DNA from 4 places in the Listeria aquatica genome. Region 3 is predicted to be linked to each of the others. Evidence: predicted binding sites of a transcription regulator. Region 3 holds the regulator's gene; each other region holds the start of a gene.

Region 1 (3,498 bases), on a different contig from region 3:
GGAAATACGTATTGTGATATTGATAGTCAGCCGCAGCCATGGCAAGCATAACCCCGGTTACACCACCGATTACAAAGTTTGGTATAAAAGCAAGTGACCAAAGCATCGGCGTATCAAAGCGAATCTGGCCTTTATACATCGTAAATAGCCAGTTAAATATTTTAATCCCCGTCGGTATCGCAATCATCATTGTTGTGATTGAGAAGAACGAGTTAACAAGTGCGCCTGATCCCATCGTAAAGAAGTGATGGACCCAAACAATGAAACTTAAAATGGAAATAACAACAATGGCAGCAACCATGGCTGGATATCCAAACAGTTTCTTTTTCGAGAAGGTAGAAATAACTTCCGAGAAAATCCCGAATGCCGGCAGGATAACAATGTATACCTCCGGATGCCCCCAAACCCAGAAAAGGTTGGCCCACATCATCGGTAAACCACCGTTTGCCAGTGTAAAGAATGCTGTCCCGAATAACCGGTCAAATGACATGAGGGCAAGCGCCACTGTCAAAACTGGGAACGCAAAGATGATAATTAGAGAAGTGATCAAAATTGTCCAAGTAAACATTGGCATTTTCATCAGCGTCATACCCTTAGCTCTCATCCGCATGATCGTGACAAAGAAGTTGATCCCCGTCATCAAAGTCCCTATCCCGGCTATCTGAACCCCGAGTAAGTAAAAGTTAATTCCATAACCTTGACTAAATTCTTCTGCAAGAGGTGCATAGTTTGTCCAGCCTGCTGCTGGGGAACCTCCAATTACAAAGGACAAGTTGAAAAGCATTGCCCCCATAAAGAATGTCCAGAAACTCAAATTATTTAAGAATGGGAATGCAACATCGCGTGCTCCAATTTGAAGCGGCACCGCAATATTCATTAACCCGATAACAAACGGCATCGCCATGAACAAAATCATGATCGTTCCGTGCGTTGTAAATACTTCGTTATAGTGCTGTGCGTCTAAAAATTTCATTCCCGGTAAAGCCAGTTGGGTACGCATCATGAGCGCATCCACGCCACCCCGGAAAAACATTAAAACAGCAGATATCAAATACATAATCCCAATCCGTTTATGGTCAACGGAAGAAATCCATTCTTTGAAAAGCCATTTCCATTTTTTCGTATACGTTAATAGCACGACAATCCCAATACTGACGAGTGCAATCGAAACTTGTGCACCTAAGATCAGAGGGTCGCCAGTGATGATAAATTCATTCCATTTCATGTTTTAGTTTCCCCCTTTAATGGCCCTCATGGTCAGATTCTTTTTTATTGAATTCGTTCGTTTGGATGTCGTCTTCCATTTTTTTCATTTCTTTATCATAATGCTTATCTGAGTGATATTTCTCACCGTTTTTAATGATCATCGGATCCATATCATGGCGTTCAAATTGCGGATTTGTAACCGTAACTGGACGCGCTGGTTTAAGCGGTTTATCAGAAATCGTCACTTTTTCGTTTGGATTATGCGGATTCGTTAACTTGTAACCAAAACGTTCATACGCATAAAAGACATACTCAGGATCTGCAGCCACATCAACAAAGGCTAAGTGGGTTCCTGAATAACTCTTCTCTTTCGAGCCACCTGGAATAAGCAAGCGATCATAAATATCTTGTGTGATGAGTGGAGAGTCAGCTTTTGTTTTCTTCGCCCACGCTTTATAGTCGCTTTCAGATTGTGCGACCACATCAAAGCGTTGCTCATGGAAGCCTTCTCCGTTAAAGTTCGCATTACGCCCTTTATAAGTTCCTTCTTCATCAGCTTGTAAATACAAGTTCATCGTCATACCAGTCATGGCATATTTTTGACCACCTAGTTGCGGCACCCAAAAACTTGTCATTGTATCTGCGGATGTTAATTTAAAGAGAACTGGTCGATCTGTAGGAATATGTACATAGTTGACAGTCTCAATGCTTTCATTTGGATAACTGAATATCCATTTCCAGTCTACACTTGTCGCATAAATCACAACTGGATCCTTATGCGATGTAACTTTTGGAGCTTCTTCACCCGCATAAATCGTTTTTACAGTTGGAATTGCAAGTGCAATAACGATTATGATTGGAATAAGCGTCCATAAAATTTCTAATTTACGGCTCCCGTGCATATTTGGTTCGTAGTTCTTTGGATTTTTTCGTTCACGGTATTTAAATAAAATAATCGTAAGCAACACAAAAATGGTCAGCACGATCAGTAGCATAAAGAATATCGAATAGATAATTAGATTGCTCTGATCTTTCGCAACCGGTCCCTTTGGATCTAGTACCGTCAAATCACCACAGCCGCTTAAAACAGCCAGAAATCCAGCAGAAACGGCAAGAAGTAATGATTTCAGTATCTTTGACACCCTAATCCCCTCTTTCCTTTTGAAGTATACAGTTCGTATAACGCGCAAAAATATAGTATGATTCCTAGTTTGTTTTCTACTCCCGCAAAGCATGTATTCGATTATTTTCACAAACTTCTCAAGCAATAAAAAACACTATGTGCATATTCGCTTAATATTATAACCTATATCTATCAATTATTCAAAGACTGTACATATTAATTTTTTCACAAACAAAAAAAGACCCGACCTAGTGAAATAAGATCGAGTTTTTAAGCCTTATTTTTTGATGTTCACCTGTCCCGTACGAAATGGTAGTGGCATAATTCCTGTTTCTTGCCACGCACTTTTGACTTTTTCTGCCGCTCTAGAGTCAGGTAAAAAAGCAATACCGCAATCGCCACCACCAGAACCAGAAGATTTTCCTGCGCCAGAACAATCGACCGCAATTTGCGCTAACTTTTCAAGAAGCTCCGTTTCAATTTGTACCCCTGCTTGCAAGCCAAGATTTTGAAGTAAGCGTCTATTTTCTTTGATAGCCCCAAAAGCCATTGTTTGATCTTGTTTTTCTAAGCCCTCTAACAGCCTCTGAACAGCCTCTGATGAATCATCTAAAAACTGCTTGTACGCCGCTGGACTTTTTTGTTTAAACAATTGAATTTCAGAAACAAGTCGTCCCGTACTAACAGGTTTCCCCGTCCAGCCAACTAAAAATGGCCAATCAGGCATCGTTAACCGTTCAATTTTTAGCGCTGGCCAATCATTTTTAATGAACCAATCTAAAGATTCATACGGGAGATGCCGCTTAATCCATTCCTGATCAAAAGTTGTATAGGCAATGAAACCGCCATACATACAAGAAGCAATGTCGCCACAAGAGCCATTTCCTTGTACGACGAGATGCGAAAGAGCAGCCAGTTTAAATCTTGTCAGTAAATCGGTATTTGGTGCAAATTTTTCAAGTAGGGCATTCACAACAGCTACTGTCGCCGCCGCACTTGAACCAAGTCCATATTTAAAACCGGAAGCATCAATCAATTCTGTTTGAATCGTCATTTTAATTGGCGTAAGCGAAATTCCCTGAGCCTTCAAATAAGCTGTTACTGTATTAATTGCTTCGGCTGTAAATGACCAGTGCTCTCCGTTTGTCTTTAGCTCTTCGCCCGTCTTC
Region 2 (3,498 bases), on a different contig from region 3:
TGGGCGGATGGGCGTATCAACGAGCGTACCAATTAATAGCGTGCTTTCCGTTTGGCCGTAGCCATCGCGTACTTTGATTCCAAATGTATCTTGAAAAACATTAATAACTTCGCGATTAAGCGGTTCTCCAGCAGAAACAGCGCTTCTTAGGTGCGATAAGTCAAATCTGTCTAAGTGGGTCACTTTGGCCATTAAACGATATTCGGTCGGCGTACAGCAAAGGACATTAATTTGCTGCTGTTCTAGCAGTTTCAGTTGGTTTTCTGGGGAGAATCGTCCGCTATACATGAATCCCGTTGCGCCTTTTCCGAGAACGGAAAGAAATGGTGACCAAATCCATTTTTGCCAGCCGGGTCCAGCGGTCGCCCAAACTCGGTCGTTTTCACGAATATCAAGCCAGTGATCAGCCGCGATCCGGATATGCGCATAGCCCCAGCCGTGAACGTGTACCACACCTTTCGGGTTTCCAGTCGTTCCACTTGTGAAGGCAAGTAAACAAGGGTCGTCGCGGTGAGTTTCAACGGGAGTAAATTCAGCGGAAGCCTTTTCCATGACTGTCGCATAGTTTGTCCATTCTAAGGCGGTTCCATCGAGTAGAATACGCATTTTTAGCAAGGAATCAATGTTCGAAATTTTATCGATCTCTTGATGAAGACCCGCATAGGCGATGATCCCTTTTACGCCCGCTTGGTGAATACGATATTCAAGATCGTGTGCTTTTAAAAGTTCGGATGCCGGAATAATAATGGCACCAGCCATCCATAAACCCATATAAATGGAATAGGTTTCAAGTAAGCGAGGCGTGATGACAATGACGTGGTCTCCCTTTTTAATTCCTGCTTCGGTAACAACGTTTGCAAATCTACGCGCTTCAGCAAGTAGCTCATTGTAGCTCCAGCTTCTTTCAGGCGCATCTGGAGATTTCCAGATTAAGGCTGTTTTGTCAGAGGCGAATTTTGTGATTTCGTCTGTAATGTTATAGAGTTCGGGTGCAATTAAGTTTTCTGAATACAAAATAGATTTCCTCCTTTTAAAAAATTAGTACCTGATAATAGAACATGGTAATATATTTAAATCTAAAAAGCAACTGTAAAGAAAAGCAGGATTATGCTAAGATGAAAAAAACGGTTGAGAAGTGGGGAGCAGAAGTGGAAAAAGAAAAATTCATGCGGGAAGCGATAAAAGAAGCTGTAAAGGCGCGCGATCTTGGTGAAGTACCAATTGGAGCGGTTGTTGTATTAGATGGAGAAATTATCGGACGAGGCCATAATTTGCGAGAAACCTCCCAAAATGCTATTACACACGCAGAACTTTTAGCCATTCAAGATGCTTGCATTAATCAAGGTTCTTGGAGACTTTCAGGCGCCGATTTATATGTAACGCTTGAACCTTGCCCGATGTGCAGTGGCGCCATTTTACTCTCACGAATTCATAAAGTTTACTACGGCGCTAGTGACCCAAAAGCGGGAACTGCAGGAACACTGATGAATTTACTGGAAGACGATCGCTTCAATCATACCTGTGAAGTGGAAAAAGGACTTCTGCAGCAAGAAACGGCGGAACTGCTCACCTCATTTTTTAAGGATCTGAGGGAGCGTAAAAAAAATTACAAGTCTCAAAAAAACGAATGAGTCTTTTTTACTATTTTAGGGGAATCCCTATTTTTATTTCTGAATGTGAATAATCGAGCAAAACTCTAGCTTAAGTCTAGCGAAGGCTTTAACTTTGTCTGCTTTAATTGTGTACAGTAAGCTATAAAAAAGCTACTAAAGAACTAAATGATTTTCAGGCGAAATAGGATAAAATGTACTGTATACAGAACTTATTCTAGTTTAATAATTTTTCTTATAGTGTTTGCGCAAAAAGACTTTGTAGTGAGATTTACCTATGATTGTGAAAAGGAGAACAACCACTAGCGGTTTGTTTCGGTTTTTTTTCACAATCTTTGCAAGCGCTTGAAAAAGACATGTAAAACGCAAAAAAAGGAGGGGAAAAGGGTGGATACTTTGTTTCTAGCCCGCTTCCAGTTCGCATCAACAACGATCTTTCACTTTCTGTTCGTGCCGCTATCCATTGGACTTGTGTTCATGGTCGCGCTCATGCAGACGTTGTATGTTGTGAAAGGAAAAGATGTTTACAAAAGAATGTCGAAGTTTTGGGGACACTTGTTTCTGATTAACTTCGCAGTCGGTGTCGTAACCGGGATCATCCAAGAATTCCAATTTGGGATGAACTGGTCCGATTATTCTCGTTTCGTGGGGGACGTATTTGGTGCTCCGCTAGCTATTGAAGCGCTTCTTGCTTTCTTCATGGAATCGACATTTATCGGTCTATGGATTTTTGGTTGGGATCGCCTCGGAAAAAAACTTCATTTAGCATGTATTTGGCTTGTTTCGATTGGTACGATTCTTTCAAGCTTTTGGATTCTCGCTGCTAACTCGTTTATGCAACATCCAGTTGGTTTCGAATTTAAAAATGGTCGTGCTGAAATGAATGACTTTTGGGCACTTATCACGAATGGTCAGCTACTCGTTGAATTCCCGCACGTTATTTTTGGTGCGTTCGCAACAGGAGCTTTCTTCGTTGCAGGGATCAGTGCTTATAAAATGCTTAAAAAGGAAGATACAAACTTCTTCAAACGCTCTTTCCAAGTAGCGCTTGTACTTGCCATCATTGGCGGATTTGGTACAGCGTTCAGCGGTCACTCGCAAGCACAATACTTGGTCAAAACGCAACCAATGAAAATGGCTGCAACAGAAGGTGTTTGGGAGGATACTGCGGATCCAGCTCCGTGGACAGCGATTGCTGGTATTGACGTAGATAACCGCAAAAATACGTGGTCAATTGAAATTCCATATGCGCTAAGTTTCCTATCTTACTCTACATTAAGTGGTTCAGTAGAAGGGATGAATACACTTCAAGCGCAATATGAACAACAATATGGACCGGGCGATTATATCCCACCAGTGCGCACTTCATTCTGGAGCTTCCGTATCATGGTTGCTGCTGGAATGCTAATGATTCTTTTCGCACTGATTGGTGTTGTACTTGCATGGCGCAAGAAACTCGAAAATGCGAAATGGTATTTGCGTCTAATGGTTCCAATGCTATTCTTCCCGTTCTTAGCTAACTCGATGGGATGGATTATGACAGAAATTGGACGTCAGCCTTGGGTTGTTTTCGGGTATCAAAAGACGGCAGATGCTGTTTCACCAAACGTTTCAGCTGGCTCACTGCTCTTCTCGATTATCGCCTTCTCAACGATTTACTCAATCTTATTGATTGTTTTAGTATACTTATTTATTCGCGAAATCAAAAAAGGACCTTATGGTGAGAAGAAACAAGAAAAAGTTTCCGTCGATCCATTTGATAAAGGGGGCGACGAAATTGTCACTGAATGAGCTATGGTTTCTGTTGATCGCTGTTTTGTTCGTCGGATTTTTCTTCCTTGAAGGATTTGACTTCGGCGTCGGAATGTCTACGCGCTTTATGGCAAGA
Region 3 (3,498 bases):
AATTTGGCCAGTTTGAAGCTTTTCTTCAAATTCAAGTTGAGCAATTTCTTTTTCGTATGCTAGTTTTTCTAGGTAGTAGTCGTAATCGCCTAGATAAACTAGAGCTCCGTTTGGACTCAGTTCAACGACTTTAGAAGCAATCCGGTTAATGAAATAGCGATCATGTGAAACGAAAAGAATCGTTCCAGCGAAATCAATTAAAGCCGCTTCGAGTACTTCCTTACTCTCAATGTCAAGGTGATTAGTCGGTTCATCAAGAATAAGTACGTTAGCGCCAAGAAGGGTTAGTTTGGCAAGAGCAAGTCGGGCTTTTTCGCCACCACTCAGTGTAGAAACTAGTTTTAAAACATCGTCTTCAGAAAAAAGAAAATTGCCGAGTGTTGTTCGAATGACTTTTTCGTCAAGCTCGGGATAGTCGTCCCAAAGCTCCAGCAGTACGGTTTTGTTTGAAGAAAGTTTCGCCTGCTCTTGGTCATAATAACCGATTTTCACGCCTGCACCGAAGTGAAAGCTACCACTTAGTGGAGAAAGTTCTTGGATTAGCGTTTTGAGCAATGTCGATTTTCCGACTCCATTTGGTCCAACAAGTGCAAGACTATCTTGACGCTTCATTTCAAAGGTTAAGTTTTTCGAAACTGTTTTTTCTTTGTCATAGCCGATTGCAAGTTCTTCAACAAATAAAACATCGTTTCCAGAGGCACGCTCAAATTGAAAACCAAAGTGAGCCGCTTTTTCCGCTCCCTCAGGCCGGTCCAGACGTTCGATTTTTTCAAGCTTCTTTCGGCGGCTCTGCGCTCGTTTAGTGGTTGAAGCGCGAACCAAATTGCGGGCAACGAAATCCTCAAGTTTTCCAATTTCAGTTTGTTGCTTTTCAAATTCTTTCCATTCACGTTCTAGTTTTTCTTGTTTGAGAACCAAGTAGCGACTGTAGTTTCCCGTGTAGTGCTGCATTTTCGTACGGCTGATTTCATAAACTTGATTGACCACTTTGTCGAGAAAATAGCGATCGTGTGAAACAATCAAAAGCGCGCCCGCATAGTTTTGTAAATAATTTTCTAGCCAAGCGAGTGTTTCGATATCAAGATGATTGGTAGGTTCGTCAAGAATCAGCAAGTCTTCCTTTGATAAAAGTAGTTTGGCAAGCGCAAGTCGTGTTTTCTGCCCGCCACTTAGCGAGGAGACGAGTTTATCATAGTCTTCTTGATAAAACTTAAAGCCGTTCAAGATGGAACGAATTTCTGCTTCATACGTATAACCACCGCGTTCTTTGAAAAGATGCTGTAAGTTATCATAGGTTTCAAGCGCTTGTTTTGAAGACTCAGGGTCCTCATATAAACTAGTATCTGCAAGGCGTTTTTCCATCATACGGATCTCTTTTTCAAGCTCCAATAAATCATCAAAGACAGCAAGCATTTCATTCCAAATGGTTTTGCTTGATTCAAGTCCAGTGTTTTGTGCCAAGTAACCAATCCGCACATTTTTTGGATGTGAGATGGTTCCTGCATCATAGCCGATTTGTCCGGCAATAATTTTAAGAAGTGTCGATTTCCCAGCACCATTTCGGCCAACAAGCGCGATCCGGTCGTTTGTTTTCACTTCGAGTTTTATATTTTCTAAAATCACTTCTGCGCCAAAGTATTTTGCAATTTGTTGCGCTTGTAATAGAATCATTTTTCTCTCTCCCATCTCTATTAGTTTAGCTTAAAGCGGTTTATCATGCAATCACATAAAAAAATTATGTGAAATAGTTAGCTTTATTTGTGATTTTACAGTAAAATAAAATAGAACGGTCTGTTGAATTAAACAATTAAGTACTTTTTTTGGTTTTTTTGAGCAAAAAGATTGTGCATTGCTTGTGAAATGTTTATAGTAGTAAAGCAAGCATTGTGAAAGTAAGAACAGCTTCAAACTAAATTAACTGCAGATTTGTAGTCAAAAAAGTGAATTTTAAGGTAGAAAGGACGAATGAAGAATATGGATGAAACAACAAAAATCCCGCAGGCGACGGCGAAGCGTTTACCGCTTTATCATCGTTATTTGAAATATCTTTACGAATCAGGCAAGGAGCGCGTTTCTTCAGCGGAATTAAGCGAAGCTGTGAAAGTGGACTCTGCAACGATTCGTCGTGATTTCTCTTACTTCGGAGCGTTAGGGAAAAAAGGGTATGGCTATAATGTTTCTTACATACTTGATTTTTTTGGTAAAACATTAAGTCAAGATAAAGAAACTAATGTAGCCATCATTGGAGTCGGAAACCTTGGGATGGCTCTGCTTCATTATAACTTCATGAAAAACAACAATATCCGCGTTTGTGCAGCCTTTGACGTTGATCCTGCCAAAGTGGGTACGGTTCAACAAGAAATTCCAATTTATCATTTAAATGATATGGAAGAGATTTTGAAAGAAAATCAAGTGGAAGTAGTCATTTTAACGGTTCCAGCTGATGAAGCTCAGGAAACGGTAGATAAGCTCGTAGAAGCTGATGTGAAAGGAATTTTAAACTTTACCCCAGCGAGAATCAGCGTTCCTAAACAAGTTCGCGTACACCACATTGATTTGACGACGGAACTGCAAACGCTCATTTATTTCTTGGAAAATTATCCTTCCAAAAATTAAAGAAAGCTTTTGCGCCGGCATGAGAAAATCATGTCGGTTTTTTTCTGACTATTTTTGGGTAAAGAAAGGCGGAGAGCCTTGTTAAAATGATTGGGAGGTACAAAAGAATGAACTGGATTAAAAAATTGAACTGGACGCAGTGGGTAGCACTATTTATTTTTGCGTCAATGGCGGTGTCACTTGTTTTTACGGTATTTGAGATTTTCACCGCACCTGTTGAGCAACCCGTACACGGCCCAAAAGTAACTTTACAAAGTGACTATATTTTCTTATTGGTCGAAATTATTTTAGGGATTTTAATTTTGGCGCTTCCGTCAATTCTTGCAAGAAGTTTTAAGTTTGAAATTCCTGGACTCGTGTATTTATTGTTTATTATTTTCCTTTACGGTTCCATTTATTTAGGAACGATTCAAAAGTTTTATTCGATTGTTCCTTATTGGGACAAAATTTTGCATATTTTCAGTGGTGCGATGCTAGGAGCGATAGGTTTTTCTTTTGTAAGCTTGTTGAACTTCAATGAAAATGTTGTATTGAAAATGAAGCCAGGCTTTGTAGCTGTTTTTTCTTTTTGTTTCGCAGTCACACTTGGCGCATTTTGGGAAGTCTATGAATACACGTTTGATGGGTTACTTGGACTTAACATGCAACGCTTTGAATCATCAGGAGGCACGCCTTATGTTGGACGGGCAGCACTTGCTGATACGATGGGAGACATCATTGTAGATATTTTAGGAGCACTTGTTATTGCGATAATTGGTTATATCGCGCTTAAGAAGGGCTTACCGTGGATGAAGCAATTTACTTTTAAGCGGAAAAATTGGAAGAAAACCAAATGAAAATAAGCTCGGAATAAAACAAAAAAGAACAGAATCGTTAAATCTA
Region 4 (3,498 bases), on a different contig from region 3:
ATTTCCGCAACCGAGTTTCCACCAATTCGATTTTCTCCGTGCAAGCCACCAGTTACTTCTCCGGCTGCAAACAAACCAGGAATTGGTTTCCCGTCCTTATTAAGGACTTCTGTATTCGTATTGATTTTAACGCCACCCATTGTGTAGTGAATTCCCGGTCCAATTTTGATTGCATAAAATGGCGCTTTCGACAAATCATGGTCCATCCCCGTTGTCCGGTTAAATGCTGTATCCTTTTTGTCTTTCACTGCTTGGTTCCAAGTATCTACAGTAGCTTCGAGCGTGTCGCCTGACATATCAATTTCTTTTGCCAAAGCTTCAACCGAATCCGCTTTTTTCACAACGCCCATTTTTTCATATTGCTTGATTGCCTTCACGCGATCTTTCACACCTGCATCAAAAATTAAATACGCCGACTTATCTCCGAGCTTATTAATTGCTGCCGTTACATTATCACGTGTATCCATTTCATTTACAAAACGTTTCCCATCCTTATCAACAAGGATAGCCCCTTCTCCTCGAACGGCTTCACCAATCAAGTAAGATTTATCTTGTTGTACTGTCGGGTGCACTTGAATTTGATCCATATCAACCGTTGTGCCGCCCAGTTTTTCAATCATCTTGATCCCATCGCCGGTACTTCCTTCTTGGTTTGTTGTCACATAATTTTTAAGATCAGGTCGCGCTTTCTCGATCATTTCTTTGCTCGCACCAAATCCGCCAGTCGTCACAACAACCGCTGAACTGTGAACCGTTTTTTCTGTTGTATCATTAAAGCGTACTTTCACACCATCTGCTTGTCCATCTTTTTCCAAAATATCGACTACGTTGGCATTTACAAAAATAGGAATTTGTTCTTCCTTGACATTTTTAAGCAATCCATCCACTAAGTACTGTCCAACAGCCGATCCATCTTCTGGCCGATGCGTCCGTTTTTCATTCATGCCACCTGTAATCGTGATGTTATTTAAACGAATTCCTTTACTATCTAGCCAATCAATCGCACTCGCAGAATGATCTACAAAATAGCGGAGCATCGCCTTATCGTTTGTTCCATGTCCACCAGCAAGCGTTTCTTCATAAAAAAGATCATTGCTATCCTTAATTCCTTGCTCTTTTTGAAATTTCGTTTCAGATGCGTTCATTCCAGAAGACGCTTTAGAAGTGTTTCCCCCGGCAACAGGCATTTTTTCAAAAATCACTGGATTCATGCCTTTTTCCTTTGCTTCAAGAGCCGCCGTCATTCCTGCACCGCCAGCACCAACGATGACGATATCATATTTTTTCTTTAATTTACTAAGCTCTGTATAACTCGCCTCAGACGCACCTGAATTTGCTTCCGTCTTCTCAGATTTACTCTCCTTTTTCTCTTTGGCCTTGTCAGCGTTTGACCCGCAACCAGCAATAACTAGAATGACGGTCAAAATTAAACTAAGCGCAGCTAACCATTTCTTTTTCATGACTTTCCCTCCGTTTTTGTTTTTACCTTTTTTAGTATAACACGGTTGTTACCTTTTTCACATATAATTCTATATCATTTATTTTCTAATCAAACAAACCGGCTAAATTAACATAGCCGGTTTGCTTTGTGTTAGTTTTTCACTTGAAACGCTTGATCTTTAGCCAAGAAAAATGGCCGCATATAAGCTACAGTATTCGAAAGCGGAATAACATCTTGACTGAGTTCAATATTTAATTCATTTATTAAATAACTCTTCCTCGCAGAAATTCGGTCCCATAATGCTGGATATTCCATTTTGATTGCTTTTTGCAACTTTTCATCTGCCAACGCTACGCATTCTTCTGCACTTACTCCCGTGTAGCCTTTAATAGAAGGAATGATATCAATTTGAAAAATCATGCCACTTTTTAAGATTTGATTCGAGTCGCTATAAACGGGAGATGACATCCATTCTTCATCCGAAACTAGGTGTCCGGGATTTAAATGCCAGTGATAATCCTTTTTAGGAAAGACGTTTTCAACCAGTTGATATAATTCTCTTCCCTTCATCCCAATTTTAATTTCCTCTAACCAGCTTACTACCGCGCGAAAATACGGTTTTGCAACTCTATCCAAATAATCCTTTTGCTCACTCGGCAGTTGTTCCTCATTTTGAACAACAAAACCAGTTCGACTAGATAACCCCCCTTTATATCCTACCGTGAGGGATAATGGATCCGCCAAGTTAAGCGGCTTATGCGTTGGATAAATATTAGCCATTTCGAAACGCTTCCCTGTTGCAGCAATTGTCACAACCGAATGATTTTGCCCTTCCGCTGATAAAGCTTCCCCAAGTTCTGATTCTTTTTTTCCAATTTCAATGCGATTCATCGCATTTAACATACAACTGGAAGCCAAGTTCGCACCATATTCATAATGCGCTATTTCGTTTGCATTATTCACCGTACGTACCCCATTTTCACCAATCATAAGATACGTTGCATTACATACTTCCGCTTGATGAGAAGCCACATTCATGACTGCATGCACAATAAAATACGGGACATCAAACAACTTCCTCGAATCATTCACTTTACTAGTGAACATCTTCCAACCAACTATCCCAATTTTACCTTTTTGATGAAGCCCTTCCCTTTCAAAAATCGTTTCAAGAGCCCCATCATTATCCATAGGTTGATTCGGAAGCGAGAAAAGCGGGCTATGAACTAGCTCAACTGGTATACGCGAAAAAGGAGCCAACTTTAAATTTTCATTCCCTAAAATAGCCGTGCATTTTCCAGAGCTTTCCACAACTAATAAGCCTTCTTCAAAACGTGGAATAAAGCCCGTTAAATATTCGAAATTGCTACCATGTTCTTTATCTGCATAAATAACAAGTACATCAAAATTCTCTGCTTTCATTCGATCTAACAACTTGGTTTTTCGCATATTCATCGTATCATCCGTTAAAAACGTTGGCGCGATATTTGGAAAAATGGTTGGCTCTTGAACTTGCTTTAAACTAATTTCCTTTTTTTGCATGGTTTTCTCCTTATTTGGTCGATTATAAATTGCTTGATATAAAAAGATAGATAAAGCGCAAATAAATTCTACTTACACCTTATCTATACAATCATTATAAGCTATTTTCAGACAAAAAGCAGCGAAACAAAATAAACGATCTTGTTTCGCTGCTTTTTTAGCTTAGCATTTTATGAACTTATTCAAAATCTCTGTGAAAACCACCGAATCCAAAATGCCGATGTCTGCGATGCATGTTCTTCCATTCATGTAAATCCGCTTTAGAACGGTCCATTCCACCACCAAATCCGAACGGCATTTCTCGACTTGGACCATCAAATTCAGCAAAGTTTTTCATTTGTTCTTGATGTAATTCTTCAAGATGACCAGATACTTTATTGAGTAATTCCGCTAGCTTTTCCTTTTCCTCATCTGAAAGACAGTCAAATAGCTCTCCAGACTGCTGATCATTTTGGTTCATTTCTTCCGCACGCTCTTTGCCGCTTTCAGTGAGTTTCACATTCATCACACGACGA

The links. The regulator Rex, encoded in region 3, represses fermentation and respiration genes when NADH is low (regulators of the CRP and FNR family bind a similar motif). The targets are predictions, from matches to a motif close to TTGTGAAATATTTCACAA.
Region 1: qoxA (cytochrome aa3 quinol oxidase subunit II) is a predicted target of Rex. The motif match lies at 2,543-2,560, and genes of this name have one in related genera.
Region 2: HB912_RS11345 (cytochrome ubiquinol oxidase subunit I) is a predicted target of Rex. The motif match lies at 1,892-1,909, and genes of this name have one in related genera.
Region 4: HB912_RS07930 (flavocytochrome c) is a predicted target of Rex. The motif match lies at 1,506-1,523, and genes of this name have one in related genera.

Annotation. Positions count from the first base shown of each region.
Region 1 is NZ_JAARRM010000005.1:45,778-49,275, reverse strand. It holds gene qoxB (cytochrome aa3 quinol oxidase subunit I) at 1-1,225, opposite strand, end outside; gene qoxA (cytochrome aa3 quinol oxidase subunit II) at 1,242-2,348, opposite strand; gene HB912_RS11055 (phosphomevalonate kinase) at 2,607-3,498, opposite strand, start outside.
Region 2 is NZ_JAARRM010000005.1:104,641-108,138, forward strand. It holds gene HB912_RS11335 (acetate--CoA ligase) at 1-1,014, opposite strand, end outside; gene tadA (tRNA adenosine(34) deaminase TadA) at 1,116-1,631, shown strand; gene HB912_RS11345 (cytochrome ubiquinol oxidase subunit I) at 1,998-3,401, shown strand; gene cydB (cytochrome d ubiquinol oxidase subunit II) at 3,388-3,498, shown strand, end outside.
Region 3 is NZ_JAARRM010000004.1:104,929-108,426, forward strand. It holds gene HB912_RS10240 (ABC-F family ATP-binding cassette domain-containing protein) at 1-1,671, opposite strand, end outside; gene HB912_RS10245 (redox-sensing transcriptional repressor Rex) at 1,975-2,616, shown strand; gene HB912_RS10250 (DUF2238 domain-containing protein) at 2,733-3,452, shown strand.
Region 4 is NZ_JAARRM010000002.1:414,040-417,537, forward strand. It holds gene HB912_RS07930 (flavocytochrome c) at 1-1,460, opposite strand, end outside; gene HB912_RS07935 (M24 family metallopeptidase) at 1,592-2,983, opposite strand; gene HB912_RS07940 (MarR family winged helix-turn-helix transcriptional regulator) at 3,162-3,498, opposite strand, start outside.